2 regions of the Microbacterium sp. ZW T5_56 genome follow, and region 2 is predicted to be linked to the other one. Evidence: predicted binding sites of a transcription regulator. Region 2 holds the regulator's gene; the other holds the start of a gene.
The links. Region 2 encodes LexA, which represses DNA repair genes until DNA is damaged. Its sites were predicted from a motif close to TCGAACANNTGTTCGA; they were not measured.
Positions count from the first base shown of each region.

Region 1: the regulator LexA is predicted to act here: its motif matches at 3,604-3,619, upstream of ACI3KU_RS03635 (DUF222 domain-containing protein).

Region 1 is NZ_JBJDRI010000005.1:31,985-38,521, forward strand. Features, by position in the region: gene ACI3KU_RS03625 (sugar transferase) at 1-519, opposite strand, end outside; gene ACI3KU_RS03630 (nucleotide sugar dehydrogenase) at 612-1,778, opposite strand; gene ACI3KU_RS03635 (DUF222 domain-containing protein) at 2,047-3,582, opposite strand; gene ACI3KU_RS03640 (glycosyltransferase) at 3,854-6,205, shown strand; gene ACI3KU_RS03645 (fibronectin type III domain-containing protein) at 6,438-6,537, shown strand, end outside.
Region 2 is NZ_JBJDRI010000040.1:27,238-37,153, reverse strand. Features, by position in the region: gene ACI3KU_RS16355 (carbohydrate ABC transporter permease) at 1-940, shown strand, start outside; gene ACI3KU_RS16350 (carbohydrate ABC transporter permease) at 937-1,845, shown strand; gene ACI3KU_RS16345 (prolyl oligopeptidase family serine peptidase) at 1,902-3,809, opposite strand; gene ACI3KU_RS16340 (methylenetetrahydrofolate reductase) at 4,032-4,979, shown strand; gene metE (5-methyltetrahydropteroyltriglutamate--homocysteine S-methyltransferase) at 4,976-7,294, shown strand; gene lexA (transcriptional repressor LexA) at 7,358-8,095, opposite strand; gene ACI3KU_RS16325 (LysM peptidoglycan-binding domain-containing protein) at 8,345-8,752, shown strand; gene ACI3KU_RS16320 (histidinol-phosphate transaminase) at 9,003-9,916, shown strand, end outside.

The DNA of each region.
Region 1 (6,537 bases), on a different contig from region 2:
CTCGCCGAGCAGCACGGCGCGGAAGACGAAGGTGCCCTTCCACTGACGCTTGCGCAGCCACTGGCGCCACAGCCAGCGGCTCACGAGGAGTGCGAGCAGCCCGGCGGGCAGCACGACGGCGAAGAGCGCGCGCGTGACGTCGATGCGCAGGAAGAATGCGAACGAGATCACCACGGCGAACACGAAGACCGTGGCGCTGATGATGCGGCGGTATTCGACAACACCATCGCCCACGATGTGCCGGTCGCGCGTCTCGAACGCCTCCAGGCACACCACCCAGAGCACGCCGATGATGACGAGCGGAACCGCATAGGACACCTGGGGTCCGCCCGGCCAGGCCAGCGTGCTATTGCGGAGCCAGAACAGGCCGAACCCCGCGAGCAGGACCGTGATGACGAGCACATCGGTGAGGAGAAGCCGCCGGGCGTAGCGCATGGCCCATTTCGTCGCGCGTCGTCGTCCCAGCGGGCGCGCTGCTGTCGCGGCGACGGCGTTCGCGGCTTCGGAGTCCTCGGTCACGACTGCCCCAGCCGGCATGAGCGAAGCTCCCGCAGCGGCATGCGTTGCCGAGTGCGGGTGTTGGTCGCGGCGGACGTCATCGGGGCTCGTCGTCAGTCGCGACCGTAGATGTCGCGGGTGTAGACCTTGTCGGCGACGTCGTCGAGCACCTCGCTGGAGCGGTTGGCCACGATGACGTCGGCGCGCTTCTTGAACTCCTCCAGGTCCGCGACCACCTCGGAGTGGAAGAACTCGGAATCCTCGAGCGTCGGTTCATAGACGATGACCTCCACGCCCTTCGCCTTGATCCGCTTCATGATGCCCTGGATCGACGAGGTGCGGAAGTTGTCGGATCCGGCCTTCATCACGAGTCGGTAGACGCCGACGGTGCGCGGTCCGCGAGATAGAATGTCGTCCGACACGAAGTCCTTGCGCGTGCGGTTGGCGTCGACGATGGCCGTGATGAGGTTCTGCGGCACTTCGGAGTAGTTCGCCAGCAGCTGCTTCGTGTCTTTGGGGAGGCAGTAGCCGCCGTAGCCGAAGGACGGGTTGTTGTAGTGCGATCCGATGCGGGGGTCGAGTCCGACGCCCTCGATGATCTCGGGGCTGGAGAGGCCGTGCACGGCGGCGTAGGTGTCCAGCTCGTTGAAGTACGCCACACGCAGTGCGAGGTACGTGTTGGCGAAGAGCTTGATGGCTTCCGCCTCCGTGGCACCGGTGAGGAGCACCGGCACGTTGTCGTCGATCGCACCCTCGACCAGCAGGTCTGCGAAGCGACGACCGACCGGTCCGCGGTCTCCGACCACGATGCGCGACGGGTGCAGGTTGTCGTAGAGCGCGCGGCCCTCCCGCAGGAATTCCGGGGAGAAGATGATCGTGGCGCCGGGGTGCTCGGTCGTCATGCGCTCGGTGAAGCCGACGGGAATCGTCGACTTGATGATGATCGCGGCGTCGGGGTTGATGGAGAGCACCAGGTCGATCACCGACTCGACCGATGACGTGTCGAAGAACTTGGTGTCCTCGTCGTAGTTGGTAGGCGTCGCCACGATGACGAACTCTGCGTCGTGATAGGCAACCGTGGCATCGAGCGTGGCGGCGAGGTTGAGCTCGCGGGTGGCGAGGTATTCGGTGAGCTCGGCATCGACGATGGGGGAGATCCGCTGGTTCAGCAGATCCACCTTGTGCTCGTTGACGTCGACGGCGATGACCTCATGGTGCTGTGCGAGGACGACGGCGTTTGAGAGTCCGACGTAACCCGTGCCGGCGATCGCAATCTTCATAGCTTCCAGAATAGACGCGCCCGGGTACAGTTCCTGCTTCTGGACGGCCGATATCTCTCGCGCTTCGGTGTGTGACGGTGTCGAGCGCCGTAGGGCGGGGTGGCGTCGAGGATGTGCGTCGAGGATGTGCGTCGAGGATGTGCGTTGAGAATGTGCGTCGAGACGGGAAGGTGACGAGAACCACGCTTCGAGGCAGGACGGTGTCGAGCCGCGTCTGGCGGCGACAATGAGGCGATGCTGATCACGTTGAGACCGCGAACCTGTGCTCTCACCAGGGAGGTACGCCGTCACCGCCATCGTCGCTGTCCCCGGCCTGGGTGGTGTTGACGTCACGGGTGGGGGTGAAGCTGACGGTGTGGGGCGGCGGTGGGTTTTGGGTGTGTTTGTACCCGGCCGGGGTGTGGAAGATGACGGTGCCGTCATTGTCGGGGTGGGGAGTGAGCTTCCAGTCGGCGCTGGTCTTCAACGTGTGATGCCGGCGACAGAGCGGGGCGAGGTTACTGATGTCAGTCTTTCCTCCGTTGGCCCAGTCGTGGTTGTGGTCGATGTCGGTGTAGCGGATCGGGACGCGGCATCCGGGGTGTCGGCAGTGTTGGTCTCGGTGGGTGAGGAAGCGTTTCATCTCCGCGGTGGGGCGGTATCGGTCGGTGGCGAGGATGGCGCCGGTGATGGGGTGGGTGAGGATTCGGTCTAGTCCGGGCTGACCGCCGGCCAGGACGCGGGCGGTGTCTGCGTCGATGGGGGTGATGCCGTCCAGTTCGGTGCCGGTGTCGTCTTGTCCGAGGAGGGTGAGGACGGGGATGGTGACGGCGATGGTGGCGTGGATGGATCCGATGGCGGTGTCGACGCTGGTGGGGGTGGTGGTGAGGAGTAGGTCGGCGAGGAGGTCGGCACGGATCTGATCCACCGTCCGGACATCGCGAAATTCTGAAGCGTCAGCGTCAACGTCAGCGTCAGCGTCAACGTCAATGCCAACGTCAGATTCAGAATCAGCGCTGGCGCCCGTGTCCACGCCGGATTCGAGGCTGGCGCCCGCGTCCGTGGAGATCAAGACATCTCCGCCGGGGCACATACGGGCACCAGGGCCAAAGCCTGCACCCGCACCCGTGCCGGTGTGCCTGGCCGTCTTGTTGCTGGCGCGGAGGGCGTGGGCCATCCGATCCAACCGGTCCTTCACCCCATGCGCGAGCACGGAGGGGAGCAGGGCGTGCAGGGTGGCCATGCCGTCCAGGTCGTCGGTGACCCAGACGGTGCGGGCGCGGCTGGCCTCGCGATGGCGTTCCGTGATGCTCATATCGCGTACCTCTTCCGCGATACCGCCCAGCATGCGCCGCAACCGGTTCGGGGACTCCACCCGTGCCAACGGCAGCGCTCGCGCCACGAACTCCTCCCGAGCCGGGCCCGCCTCTACCGGCAGCCCATGCTCCAGAATCACCTGGACATGTGATGACGTGATCTCTCCGTGAGACAGCGCTTCGTGCACGGCGGGGAAGCTGTCGACAAGCTGAAGCGCGTCGGACATCTGCCGTTGAATCGTTCGGTCGCTGACGCGCACCGCGGCACCCACCTCCGCCGCGAGCGAGCGCAACATGAGGTCTGCATCCGACGAGCGCCCGGATGCACCTGACAGTGTCACGAGATCGGCGAACAGCACCGCCTCCAGTGCGTCCGTCGCCGCGCGCGATCGGGACAGCGCTACCAGAGCATCGACATAGGCCCGCACGACCGCGACATCCACATCTCCGTATGCGCCGTCGCGGGCAATATGGGAAGGTGCCTCTCGGGTCTCAGCTACGAATGTCATGACTCAAGGATGCCGCATGAATAGAACAAAAATACGAATCTGCCGTGATTGTGGATAACTCAGCGGGACGTTCATCGCCTCGCTGTTCCGGCCGCCACCCGCGCTCGTCTTCTCGCCCACGCCGGCGGAGCCGGGGCGACAGCAGCACAACTCCGGCGGCGGCGAGCGACAATGACGAACGTCTGCACGCGGGTGCTGCCTGGGGCGCGGTGAACGGATGCACCGCCCTCATACTGAGGCAGCGGGAACCGCACCGCCTAGAATCGGTGTGGTGACCCCGGTTCCTGCTGTCTCCATCGTGATGCCGGTATTCGACGACGAGCTGACGCTCGCAGCGTCGATCGAGAGTGCGCTGGCGCAGACCCTTCCCGACATCGAGATCATCTGCGTCGATGACGCGTCGACCGACGGAACCGCCGCCGTCGTCGAGCGGTTCGCCGCGCGCGATCCGCGCGTGCGTCTGATCCGACAGGAACGAAACCTCTCGGCCTTCCAAGCACGTCGCGTCGGGATCCTTGCCGCCGCGGCCCAGTACGTGCTGTTCCTGGATGGCGATGACGAGCTGGTACCGAATGCTGCGCAGCGGGCGGTGGAGGTCGCGCGCGAGAGCGACGCGGACTTGGTCGGCTTCGGGGTGACGATCATCGACAAGAACGGCCACACGGGTGGGTCGTATGAGCGCCGCCTCCAGCCACGACATGAGCGACTCGACGGGTCGGTTGCCGTCCTCGAGGGACTCTTCCCGATGGGGAAGCCTGCACAGGGGCAGCTCTGGCGCTTTCTCTTCCGCACGAGCGTGCTGCGCGACGCGTATGCGGAGCTCCCCGACGACCTCGTGCTGCCCCGCGTCAACGATCTGCCGCTGATGTTCCTGGTCGCGGCACTCGTGACTCGCTATGTGTCGATAGAGGAGAAGCTGTACCGCTATCACTTCGGTCGCGGAGGCAGCGGCCAGGTGGTGGACAGCATCGAGCGTGCCGAGTTCTACGTCTCGGCGATCCGCTCGATCGACAGCATCCGCTCCGCCGTTGAGACGCTCGCCGCGAACCACACGGATCCGCAGGCGCTGTCCGATGCGTACGAGTCGGCGCGACTGTCGATCGTCGGTTATGTGACGTCGCAGCTCATCGATCGCAGCGACAGCACGGTGCTGGACGCTGCGCTGGCTCACCTGCATGAGGTGGCGTCCGCGCACGACATCATCCAGGGCGCGGCGCGCTTCTACCCGCGCGTTCTCACCGTGCTGAAGTTCCACACTCCCTGGCAGCCGATCGGCGATCGTCCCGTGCGCAGTGTGCTGCTGGCGACGTCCACCTTGCGCACCGGCGGTGTGTCGGCGGTTCTCGCCTCGCAGGCCCACTACCTGCGCGAAGCCGGATATCGCGTGACGGTGGTGGCTCGCAGCAAGGGTAGCGACCCGCAGGCTGTTCCGCCGGGAGTCGAGTTCGTCGAGCTCCAGTCCCGTGAACTCGTGGACCGCATGCAGGAGTGGGCGGAAATCTGTCGCGAGCACGAGATCGACGTGGTGATCGATCACCAGGTGCTCTATACAAGGTACTGGCCCGAGTTCGCGCTGATGGCGCGGTCGGAGGGGGCGGCGACCGTGGGGTGGCTGCACAACTTCGTGGGCCGCCCGATCTACGACGGCAACGATCGACTCTCACTGATCGAGCAGTGCAGCAATACGCTCGCGCAGCTCATCACGCTCTCTCCGCTGGATGTGGCGTACTTCAAGCTGCGGGGCGTAGAGCACGCCGCTTTCGTGCCGAACCCGCCATCGCCGATGCTGCAGGCCTCGGTCGCGCAACACGTGACGAAGGTTCCGCCGGCCGGGCACATCGAGCTGGTGTGGTGGGGTCGGTTGGAGCAGCGCACCAAGCAGGTGACCGAACTCATCGAGATCGGCGTGCAGCTGCGCAAGCTGTCAGTGGACTTCCGACTCACGGTCATCGGACCCGACTGGGACACCCTCACCGCGAAGAAGTTCAACGCGGAGGCACGCCGGCGTCGTGTCGGCGATCAGGTGGTGGCGATCGGCCCGCGCCACGGTGACGAGTTGATCGCCGCGATCGACGCAGCCGACGCATTCGTCTCCACGAGCATCATCGAGGGCTACCAGCTCACCATCGCCGAGGCGCAGGCGCGTGGCCTGCCGGTGTTCATGTACGAGCTGCCCTGGCTGACGCTGGTGCAGGACAACGACGGCGTGGTGGCGGTGGCGCAGGGCGATGCGGGTGGACTGGCACGACAGATCAGCGAGGTCCTCGGCGATCCCGCTCGCTATCGGGAGCTGTCTGACGCATCAGTGAACGCTGCAGCGCGCGCTCTCGACTACGACTTCGCTGCGCTCTACACCGGCGTGGTGGAGGGGACGCTGCCCGCCGAGTTCTCTCCCGCTCCGACGATCGAGGATGCCCAGCATCTCCTCGGGTTCATGGTGTTCTTCGCCGAGCGCGCTCCGCGTCGCGGCCGGGAGGAGACGACGCGGGGGGCGGTGGATCAGTCCTCACTCGGTGTGCGCATGTGGCAATCGGCGGCGCCTCTCGGACGGGCGACGCTCGCGCGAGTTCCCGGCCTTCGGCCCCTCGCGCATCGCGCGAAGGGCTGGCTGCGGGCGCGCTGACTCGCCACCACGCCGCCGTCGACGCGTGCGAAAACGTCCATTCGTTGAAATCGGTCGTTCTCACGCTTTCAGTAGACACTCAGGAAACGCTATGGTCCTCGTAGCGGCGCGTCCCGAGTCGCTGTTCCTCGACCCTGCGGCATGTCCGCGGAATGGCTGAGCAATGCGACCCGAGAGCGCCCGGTCCCGTTCGAAATCTCTTCGCCTGGCAGCAGTCGCCGCCGTTGCGGCGATGGCGAGCTCACTGTTCATCTCCACCCCGGCGAACGCCGCACCAAGCTTGCCGCAGCTGAATGCCGTCGCGCCGGTAGACGTGCCAGCCGCGCCGATGG
Region 2 (9,916 bases):
CCGTCTGGGGCGGCGGAAGCTGACGTTTGACTTCGTCTCGTTCCTGGTGGTGTTCCTCGGAGTGCCGCTGGCGATCTTCCTGATCTTCGTCATCTCGCCGTTCGTGCAGGCGCTGTACTACGGCATGACGAACTGGACCGGCTTCTCGCCGAACATGCAGTTCACCGGGATCCAGAACTTCGTCACCCTTTTCAACGACCCGATCTTCATGCGCGCGATGATGAACAACATCGTGCTCGCGCTGATCGTGCCGCTGATCACGATCGTCATCGCACTCATCTTCGCCAGCATGATCACGGTGGGCGGGCCCAGCCACGGCCAGGTCCGCGGTCTCAAGGGGTCCACCTTCTACCGCGTGATCTCGTTCTTCCCGTATGTGATCCCGGCGATCGTGATCGCGATCCTGTGGAACATGATCTACGCGCCGACGGGCCTGTTCAACGGAGTTCTCGGGCTCATCGGGTTGGACACGAATCAGTTCTCCTGGCTCGGTGACGAGCGCACCGCCATGGGCGCGACGATCTTCGTGATCGTCTGGAGCATGGTCGGGTTCTACATGATCCTGTTCATCGCCGCGATCAAGGGCATTCCCGCGGAGACTCTGGAGGCGGCCCGCATCGACGGCGCCGGTCGCTGGCGTACGGTGCGCTCGATCCTCCTGCCGCAGATGCGCGACAACGTTCAGACGGCGTACATCTACCTCGGCATCATGGCTCTCGATGCGTTCGTCTACATGGCCGGTCTGAACTCCACGGGCGGTCCTGGCAACAGCACCCTGGTGATGAGCCAGTACCTGTTCCGCACCGCGTTCGAGAAAGGCCAGTTTGGTCTCGCCACCGCGATGGGCATCGTGCTCGCCGTCATCACGCTGCTGTTCGCAGCGCTGATCATCGGCCTTTTCCGTCTCTTCGCCGGTCGTGATGAAGGAGGTCGCTCATGAGCGCCGACACCCGTGCCTCCGTCACGATCAACCGCAAGTCCCGCGCTCCGCTCCCGGTGCGCACGGTGAAATCCACCACCAGCGACAAGGTGGTGGGCGGTGCCTCGCACGTCGTCATGGCGCTGTGGTCGCTGGTCGTCATCCTCCCGATGATCTGGACGCTGATCGGCTCGTTCAAGACGACGAAGGAGATCTTCGCGTCGCCGTTCGGCCTGCCCGCCGACTGGAACTTCGACAACTACGTCAGTGCCTGGGTGGACAACGCGTTCGGCCAGATGTTCATCAACACCGTGATCGTGGTGGGCGTCTCGCTCGTGCTCGTCATGGTGCTGGGGGCGATGTGTGCGTATGTTCTGGCGCGCTTCGAGCTGCCGGGCAGCAGGGTGATCTACTACCTGATGCTCGCCGGCCTCACCTTCCCGGTGTTCCTCGCGATCGTGCCGTTGTTCTTCATCCTGCAGAGTATGGGGCTGCTGAACACGCTGCCGGGTCTCATCGTCACGTATGTGGCGTTCGCGCTGCCGTTCACGGTGTTCTTCCTCTTCTCGTTCTTCAAGTCGTTGCCGTACGAGATTCAGGAAGCCGCCTACGTCGACGGTGCCAGCGAATGGCGCACGTTCTTCCAGGTGATGCTGCCGATGGCCAAGCCGGGAATGTCGGCGGTCGCGATCATGAACTTCCTGGGGCTGTGGAACCAGTTCCTGCTGCCGATCTCGCTGAACACCAACAAGGACAACTACGTGCTCTCTCAGGGCATGGCGTCCTATGCGTCCTCGGCGGGATACGCCCTCGACTTCGGTCAGATGTTCGCGGCCGTGATGATCACGATCATCCCGGTGCTCGTCGTCTACATCCTGTTCCAGCGTCAGCTACAGGGTTCGGTGTCTCAGGGCACGTCGAAGTAATCTCGCACGAACGGGCGGTGCCTCTGAGGAGGCACCGCCCGTTCGTCATTCCAGGTTCAGTCGAAGCTCAGCGGGGCGATTCCCTCGGGCGCGAAGCCCCACGCGGCGGCGAGGAACGCCAGTTCGCGCTCCGTCGCGTCGATGATGGTGTCGCGACTGCGGAATCCGTGGGACTCCCCCGGGTAGAGGACGTAGGAGTGCGGCACGCCACGCGCAGCGAGAGCATCCCGGATCATCTCCGATTGCGACGGCGGCACGACGGGATCGTCGGCACCCTGCAGGATCAGCACCGGAGCGGCGATGCGATCCGCGTGCGTCAGAGGCGAACGCTCGACGTAGATGTCCTCATCCTCGGGGAATCGACCGATCAGTCCGTCGAGGTAGCGTGCCTCGAAGTCATGCGTATCCGTCGCGAGCGTGCGAAGGTCGGCGACGCCGTACCGGCTGATTCCGGCGGAGAAGGTATCGCCGCGCTCGAGAGCGCCGTACACGGTGAGTCCGCCGGCAGAACCGCCCTTCACCGCGAGGCGTGCAGAGTCCGCTGCACCCGTGGCGGCGAAGGATGCCGCCGCGTTCAGCACATCATCGATGTCGACGATGCCCCAGGCACCCGCGAGACGTTCACGGTACGCGCGCCCATAGCCGGTCGATCCTCCGTAGTTCACGTCCAGCACTCCGATTCCGCGGCTGGTGAAGTAGGCGACCACGGAGGAGACGCCACCCGAGACATGCGATGTGGGACCGCCGTGAGCCAGCACTACGTACGGGGGACGTTCTCCCACCGGCGCCGTCGCCGTGGGATGCGTGGGCGGATAGTCGAACGCATGCACCTCGCCGCGCTCACCGGCGAAGCTCACCTGGCGCGACACCGGCAGCCACGACGCGTCCCAGGGCAGCGTGCCCCCGGCGATGAGGCGCGGCTCGGCGGCCTCATCCGCGTCGACCACCCAGAAGCCCGTCGGGATCGTGGCGCTGCTGCCGGATAGCAGCACACGGGATCCGCGCACGGCCTCCACGTGGACGTCGCTGGTGATCGGCACGTTCAGCGCCTGCACGCTCTCGCCGGTGATCAGCACGAGCTCATCGGTGCCGTTCGTGCGCACCGCCACGATGCGTCCGTCCTCCAGTGGCGCGAACCATCGTGCTCCGAGCACCCAGAGTGGCCCACCGGTGTCCGCGTCCGCGGGTGCGAGAGCGCGCTGGGCGACCTCATCCGGAGACGTGGCGTACAGGTTCCAGCGCCCGGTGGGGTCATCGGTGAAGAGCACCGAGCCGTCTGCCGCCCAGGCCACCTGCGTCGTACAGGTGCGTGACAGCGTGCGGACGTCGTGCACGCCATCGGCACCGAGGATCCCGACGCGCGCCTCGGCCGCGTCCCAGGGCATGGACGGATGACTCCACGCGATCCACGCGAGACGTGTTCCGTCGGGGCTGATGGCGGGGCCGGCAAGGAAATCGCTGCCGGCAGCGAGCGAGATCAGGGGGGTGGGATGCTCGACCGCTGAGCCGTCGAGCGGAACGTCCACGATGTCGCGCTCGGGAACGGGAGCAGCGGTGTGCACCTCCCGGACTGCCAGCAGGCGCCCGCGCTGCAGCCGCAGGCCGCCGAATCGTGCGGCAGGATCGATCGGCGTGAGGGGCCGTGGATCGGCAGAGCCTGCGGCAAGCAGGTAGATCCGCTGGTCGCTCTTCTCCACGAAGAGCAGGTCGCCGGCATCGGTCGCCGCCCACGCCCCGCCGCCGTACTCGTGCACCCGAGAACCAGCGCTCCACGGCGACGGCAGCAGGGGAGCGGTGTCACCCTCGCGGTAGATCGCCATTCGTCCGCCCTCGGCGGGAATGGACTGCGCCCACCACACCTCATCGCCCACGAAAGTGGCTCCGTCATACCGCGGCGCGGCCGCGGCGACGTCTGCGGCAGTGATGATCGACGGCCAGGTTCCAAAGGGGAGGGTCTCGCTCATGACTCGACCCTACTCGCCGGCACGGACATTGACGGGGCCCCGCCGAGGGGCCGAGAGGCGCCACACAACAGCGTCCTGACACATGACGTCACACCGTCGACACACGACGTCACACCCATTTCGATGCCCCTGTGATCGTGACCTATCTTTGACCCACCGCCGCGGAGTCCAGCGACGGTGCGGAGGGGCCCGCCATCCGTCCCCACTCACCGAGATTGACCGATGTCCTGTACCACCTCCTCCGTACCGTTCTCCTTCGAGCTGTACCCGCCGCGCACTGAGCAGTCGCGGGAGGCGTTGGAGACGACCATCCAGGCCCTCGCTGCTGCGGGCCCCCGGTTCATCTCGGTCACCTACGGTGCCGGCGGCTCGGTGGGCGGCCGCTCGCTTGATGTTCTGAAGTACATCCGCCAGCACACCACCGTCGAGCCGCTGGCCCACCTCACCTGCGTGGGCAACACCTACTCCGGCGCCGCGACGCTCATCCGCGAGTTCCTCGACGCCGACATCCGCAGCTTCCTGGCCCTCCGCGGCGACCTTCCGGCCGGCATGACCGAAGCGGACGCCTTCGAGGGCGATCTGGAATCCGCCGCCCAGCTGGTGCAGCTCATCGACCGAGTCCAGGCGGAGCGCGCGCCCTACGTGGAAGCCGACCTCCCGGGTCTGCCGGGGGCGGCGCGTGTGGATCCGCGCCAGCGGGTCGACATCGCCGTGGCCGCCTTCCCCAACGGCCATCCGCGGTCGCGATTCCCGCGCGAGCACATCGATGCGCTGCTCGCCAAGCAGGCGGCCGGCGCGACGCTCGCCATCACCCAGCTCTTCTTCCACCCGGAGGACTACCTCGGTTTCGTGATCCGTGCGCGCGAAGCCGGAGTCACCATCCCCATCCTTCCCGGCATCATGCCGATCACCTCCCCGCAGCGACTCCGCCGCGTTCTCGAGCTCACCGGCGAGGACATCCCGGGCGAGCTGATCGTTGGCCTCGAGATCGAGCCGACGCCTGAAGGCCAGCGTGAGCTCGGCGTGGCCTACGCCGCCAAGCTCGCGCGCGCCGTTGTCGATGGCGGTGCCCCCGGGGTCCATCTCTACGCGTTCAACAATCACGACACGGTTCTCGCGGTGCTTCGCGAGGCCGGCATCCTCACCTCACATAAGGAGACTGCACGATGACCGCTTTCCCCGCCGGGACGATCCTCGGCTACCCGCGCATCGGACGCCGCCGCGAGCTCAAGCGAGCCGTGGAGGCGCACTGGGCGGGAAAGAGCAGCGTCGAGGAGCTGGAGAGCACGGCGGCGGAGCTGCGCGCCGCCACGCGTCGTCGCCTGGCCGACCTCGGCCTCGGCCGTGAGGACTCGTCGATCCCGGAGTCCTTCTCCTACTACGACCAGGTGCTCGATCTGACCGTGGCGGTCGGCGCCCTTCCGACCCGCTTCCAGGACCTTCGCGGTGCGGACGGCTCGTTCGGGCTCGACGCCCTGTTCACGGCGGCGCGCGGCGTGGGTGAGCACGCCCCCCTGGAGATGACGAAGTGGTTCGACACCAACTACCACTACCTCGTGCCCGAGATCGGTCCGGAGACCGCCTTCTCGCTCTCGTCCGACCGCTTCGCACAGCAGGTGGCCGAAGCGCGCGAAGACGGGTTCACCACGCGTCCGGTGCTCGTCGGCCCGGTGACCTTCCTCGCACTCGCGAAGGCCTCCGATGAGGCTGGGGCGGACTACCGTCCGCTGGAGCGCCTGGAGGACCTGCTGCCGGTGTACGTCGAGCTGCTCGCCTCTCTCCGTGCCGCTGGTGCCGAGTGGGTTCAGCTGGACGAGCCGGCCCTGGTCAGCCAGAGCCTGCCGTACTCCGACGCCGAGCTCGCCGCCGCTGCCGAGCGTGCCTATGCGGTGCTGGGTGCGGCTGCCGGTCGCCCGCAGATCCTGGTCGCCTCCGGCTACGCGCAGCTCTCGGCCGAGGCGTGGAGCGTCCTGGCCGCGGCTCCCGTCGAGGCGCTCGCCATCGACCTCACTCGTGGGTCGCTGCTGGCGCCGGTCGCCGGTCTGGAGACCAAGGTCCTGGTCGCCGGTGTGGTCGACGGCCGCAACATCTGGCGGGGCGATCTCGCCGCCGCCTTCGACAAGCTGGAGGCCGCCCGCGGTCTTGGCGCGGCGCAGGTCTCGGTGGGAACGTCGACGTCCCTGCAGCACGTTCCGCACGATGTGGCCGATGAGGAGCAGCTCGATGAGCGGCTCCGCTCCTGGCTGGCGTTCGCCGACCAGAAGGTCCAGCAGGTTGAGGTGCTCGCGCGCGGACTCGTTGACGGCCGCGACGCGATTGCCGCGGAGCTCGATGCCGCGACGGCCGCGCTGGCCGATCGTGCAGGCGCGCCGGGCGTTCGCGTGGACGCCGTCCGTGCTCGTACCGCCGGCCTCGCCGCCGTCGACTTCGAGCGCGGCAACGAGGAGGAGCGCGTCGCGGAGCAGACCGCGGCCCTGGGCCTTCCGGTCCTGCCCACCACGACGATCGGATCGTTCCCGCAGACCGGTGACATCCGTCGTGCTCGTGCCGCGCACGCCAAGGGCGAGATCGACGACGCCGCCTACGAGGGCTTCCTCCGCGACGAGATCTCTCGCGTGATCGACCTCCAGCACGACCTCGACATCGACGTGCTGGTGCACGGCGAGGCCGAGCGTAACGATATGGTGCAGTACTTCGCCGAACTGCTGGACGGCTTCGCCGTGACGCAGAACGGCTGGGTGCAGTCGTACGGCTCGCGTGCAACGCGTCCGTCGATCCTGTGGGGCGATGTGTCGCGTCCGGCCCCGATGACGGTGCGTTGGGCCGAGTTCGCGCAGTCCCTGAGCGAGAAGCACGTGAAGGGCATGCTCACGGGACCCGTGACCATCCTGGCGTGGTCCTTCGTCCGCGACGACCAGCCGCTGGCCGAGACCGCGAACCAGGTCGGTCTCGCGCTGCGCGACGAGATCACCGACCTCGAGAACGCCGGCATCAAGATCATCCAGGTGGACGAGCCCGCCCTGCGCGAGCTTCTGCCGCTGAAGGCCGAGGACCAGGCGCCGTACCTGGATTGGTCGGTGGGCTCCTTCCGTCTCGCGACGGCCGGTGCACACAACGCGACGCAGATCCACACGCACCTGTGCTACTCGGAGTTCTCCGTCGTGATCGACGCGATCACGGCGCTCGATGCCGATGTCACCTCGATCGAGGCGGCGCGCAGCCGCGGCGACGTGATCGACGACATTCGCGACTCCGGCTTCCCGCACGGCGTCGGCCCGGGTGTCTGGGACATCCACTCGCCGCGCGTGCCGTCCGTGGAGGAGCAGCAGGCCATCCTGCAGCGCGCCGTGGACGTTCTGCCGCACCAGCTCGTGTGGGCGAACCCGGACTGTGGTCTGAAGACCCGTGGCTACGACGAGACGGTGGAGTCGCTGCGCAACCTGGTGGCGGCGACGAAGAACGTCCGTGTCGGCATCAGCGCCTGACCTGGCAAACGCCCGAGGCCCCCGGATCTCAGATCCGGGGGCCTCGGGCGTTTGGTCGCGGGGTCAGATGGCGCGGAGCACGGCGACGACCTTGCCGAGGACCGTCGCCTCATCACCGAGGATGGGCTCGAACGCGGTGTTGCGGGGGAGGAGCCAGGTGTGGCCGTCGCGACGGCGGAAGGTCTTGACCGTGGCCTCGCCGTCGAGCATCGCGGCCACGATGTCTCCGTTGTCGGCATCGTTCTGCACGCGCACCACAACCCAGTCACCGTCGCAGATGGCGGCATCGATCATCGACTCGCCGTTCACCTTCAGCATGAACAGCTCGCCCTTGCCCACGAGCTGACGCGGCAGCGGGAAGATCTCCTCGACCTGCTGGTCCGCCGTGATCGGCACACCGGCTGCGATCTGTCCGACCAGCGGGACCAGTGCCGCATCGCCCACCGGGGTCATCGCGTCTGCGGGGTTCTCGGCGGCCGTACCCGGCAGATCGATCAGCACCTCCATCGCGCGGGTCTTGCCCGGATCGCGACGCAGGTATCCGCTGAGCTCGAGCTGGCCCAGCTGGTGCGTGACGCTGGACAGTGACTTCAGGCCCACCGCGTCACCGATCTCGCGCATGCTCGGCGGATAGCCGTTGCGCGCGATGGAGCGCTGAATGACCTCCAGGATGGCGAGCTGCTTCTCGCTGAGACTCCGACGGCGTCGGGTACCGGTGCGTCCGGTGCTCTCCACGGGGCGATCGGAGCCTGTCGCGGGGCCGCTCTCCAGCGTGGTGTCGGGGCCGGATGCCTCGCTCATGTCCTTGCTCCTTCGGGCGAAAACGCCAATGTCGGTGGTCCGTGGTGTGCTGTGCGTATCGAAACCGTATCCGAGTTTCGAGTGATCCGAGGACTTTTGTTCGAGCGTGTCGCTGATTTCGATCAGCCGGGATTCGAAAAACGGGTTGACGGATTCGTACATCGAACATATATTCGGTACGTAGGTTCGCATCCGGCCCTCCCGGCCGAGGCCCGGATGCGAACCATACCGAGAGAGGGAGGACAGAACATGAGCACCATCAGCATCGCCACCGGCATCACCGCCTCGCCGGCACCGCGTTTCACGTCGGCATCGTCGTCGCAGACCTCGCCGCGCACGCGTCTGCGCATCACCGCGCGCGGTCGTCGCGTGCTCACCTTCCTTGCGAGCCTTCCGCTCATCGCGGTGATCGCGGTCGCTGTCCTGAGCGGCGGTTCGGCGATCGCCTCTCATGAGGCCGGTGCCCCGGCGGGCACGTTCACGAACATCTCCGTCATGCCCGGCGACTCACTGTGGAGCATTGCCACCACGGTGGCACCGGAGGCAGACCCGCGTGATGTGGTTGCCGAGATCTCTCGCCTCAACAACCTGCACACGGACGCGCTGTCGGCAGGGCAGACGCTCGCGATCCCGAGCTCCTATTTCGACGCTGAGTAGGTATCAGACCTGAGGAGTTCGCACGCTGGGGCGTGCTCGCCGGCACATGCGTCGGCATGGCCCCGGGGTGCGGTCCCTCGTCCAGATCCAGATCCAGCCGGTCCGCGCCTCTTTCTCTCTCTCTTGCGCGGGCCGGCTTCGTCGTTTCTGGTGTCGTCGGGAGGGGCCGAGCGTCTGATGGTGGGGAGCCGTGTCGGATCATGACAGTTCCGAATCGGCGCCACGGCCCTTCGCGGCCTAGCATGGAGCGGTGACTGCCTCTCTCGGTGACCTTCCCCTTCGTGATGATCTACGCGGGATGACGCCCTACGGCGCCCCGCAGGCTGCTCTTCCGGTCGCGCTCAACGTCAACGAGAACACGCATCCGATTCCCGATGACGTGGCAAGCGGGATCATCGATGCCATCTCGCTCATCATCCGCGACGTCAACCGCTACCCGGATCGTGAGTTCACGGCTCTTCGCGAGGGGTTTGCGAAGTATCTCGGTCACGGCCTGAGCGCCGACCAGATCTGGGCGGCAAACGGGTCGAACGAGGTCCTCCAGCACATCATGCAGGCCTTCGGCGGGCCGGGACGCACGGTATACGGCTTCGGCCCGACCTACTCGATGTACGGTCTCCTCGCTCGCGGAACCGGTGCGACGTGGGCGGTGGGGGAGCGCGGCGCGAACTACACCCTGACGGCCGAGTCCGCCGCCGCGCAGGTCCGCGAAGCCGCACCCGACATCGTGCTGCTCTGCTCGCCCAACAACCCGACCGGAACGCCGCTGAGCTTGGACGTGGTCGAAGGGGTCTACGACGCCACGGACGGCATTGTCGTCGTCGATGAGGCGTACGGGGAGTTCGCGCCGCATGACCAGCCCAGTGCCTTGACGCTCCTCGAAGGGCGTCCGCGGCTCGCGGTGTCGCGCACGATGAGCAAGGCGTTCGCGTTCGCCGGAGCGCGTGTCGGGTACCTCGCCGCCGATCCCGCTTTCATCGACGCGCTCCGCCTCGTCCGCCTGCCGTATCACCTGAGCGCGATCACGCAGGCCGCGGCGCTGGCTGCCCTCCAGCACGCCGACGAGATGCTCGCGATGGTCGACGAGATCGTCGTCCAGCGCGATCGCATGTTCGCTACGCTCGAGGCCCTCGGCTACGAGCCCTCGCCGTCCTGGACCAACTT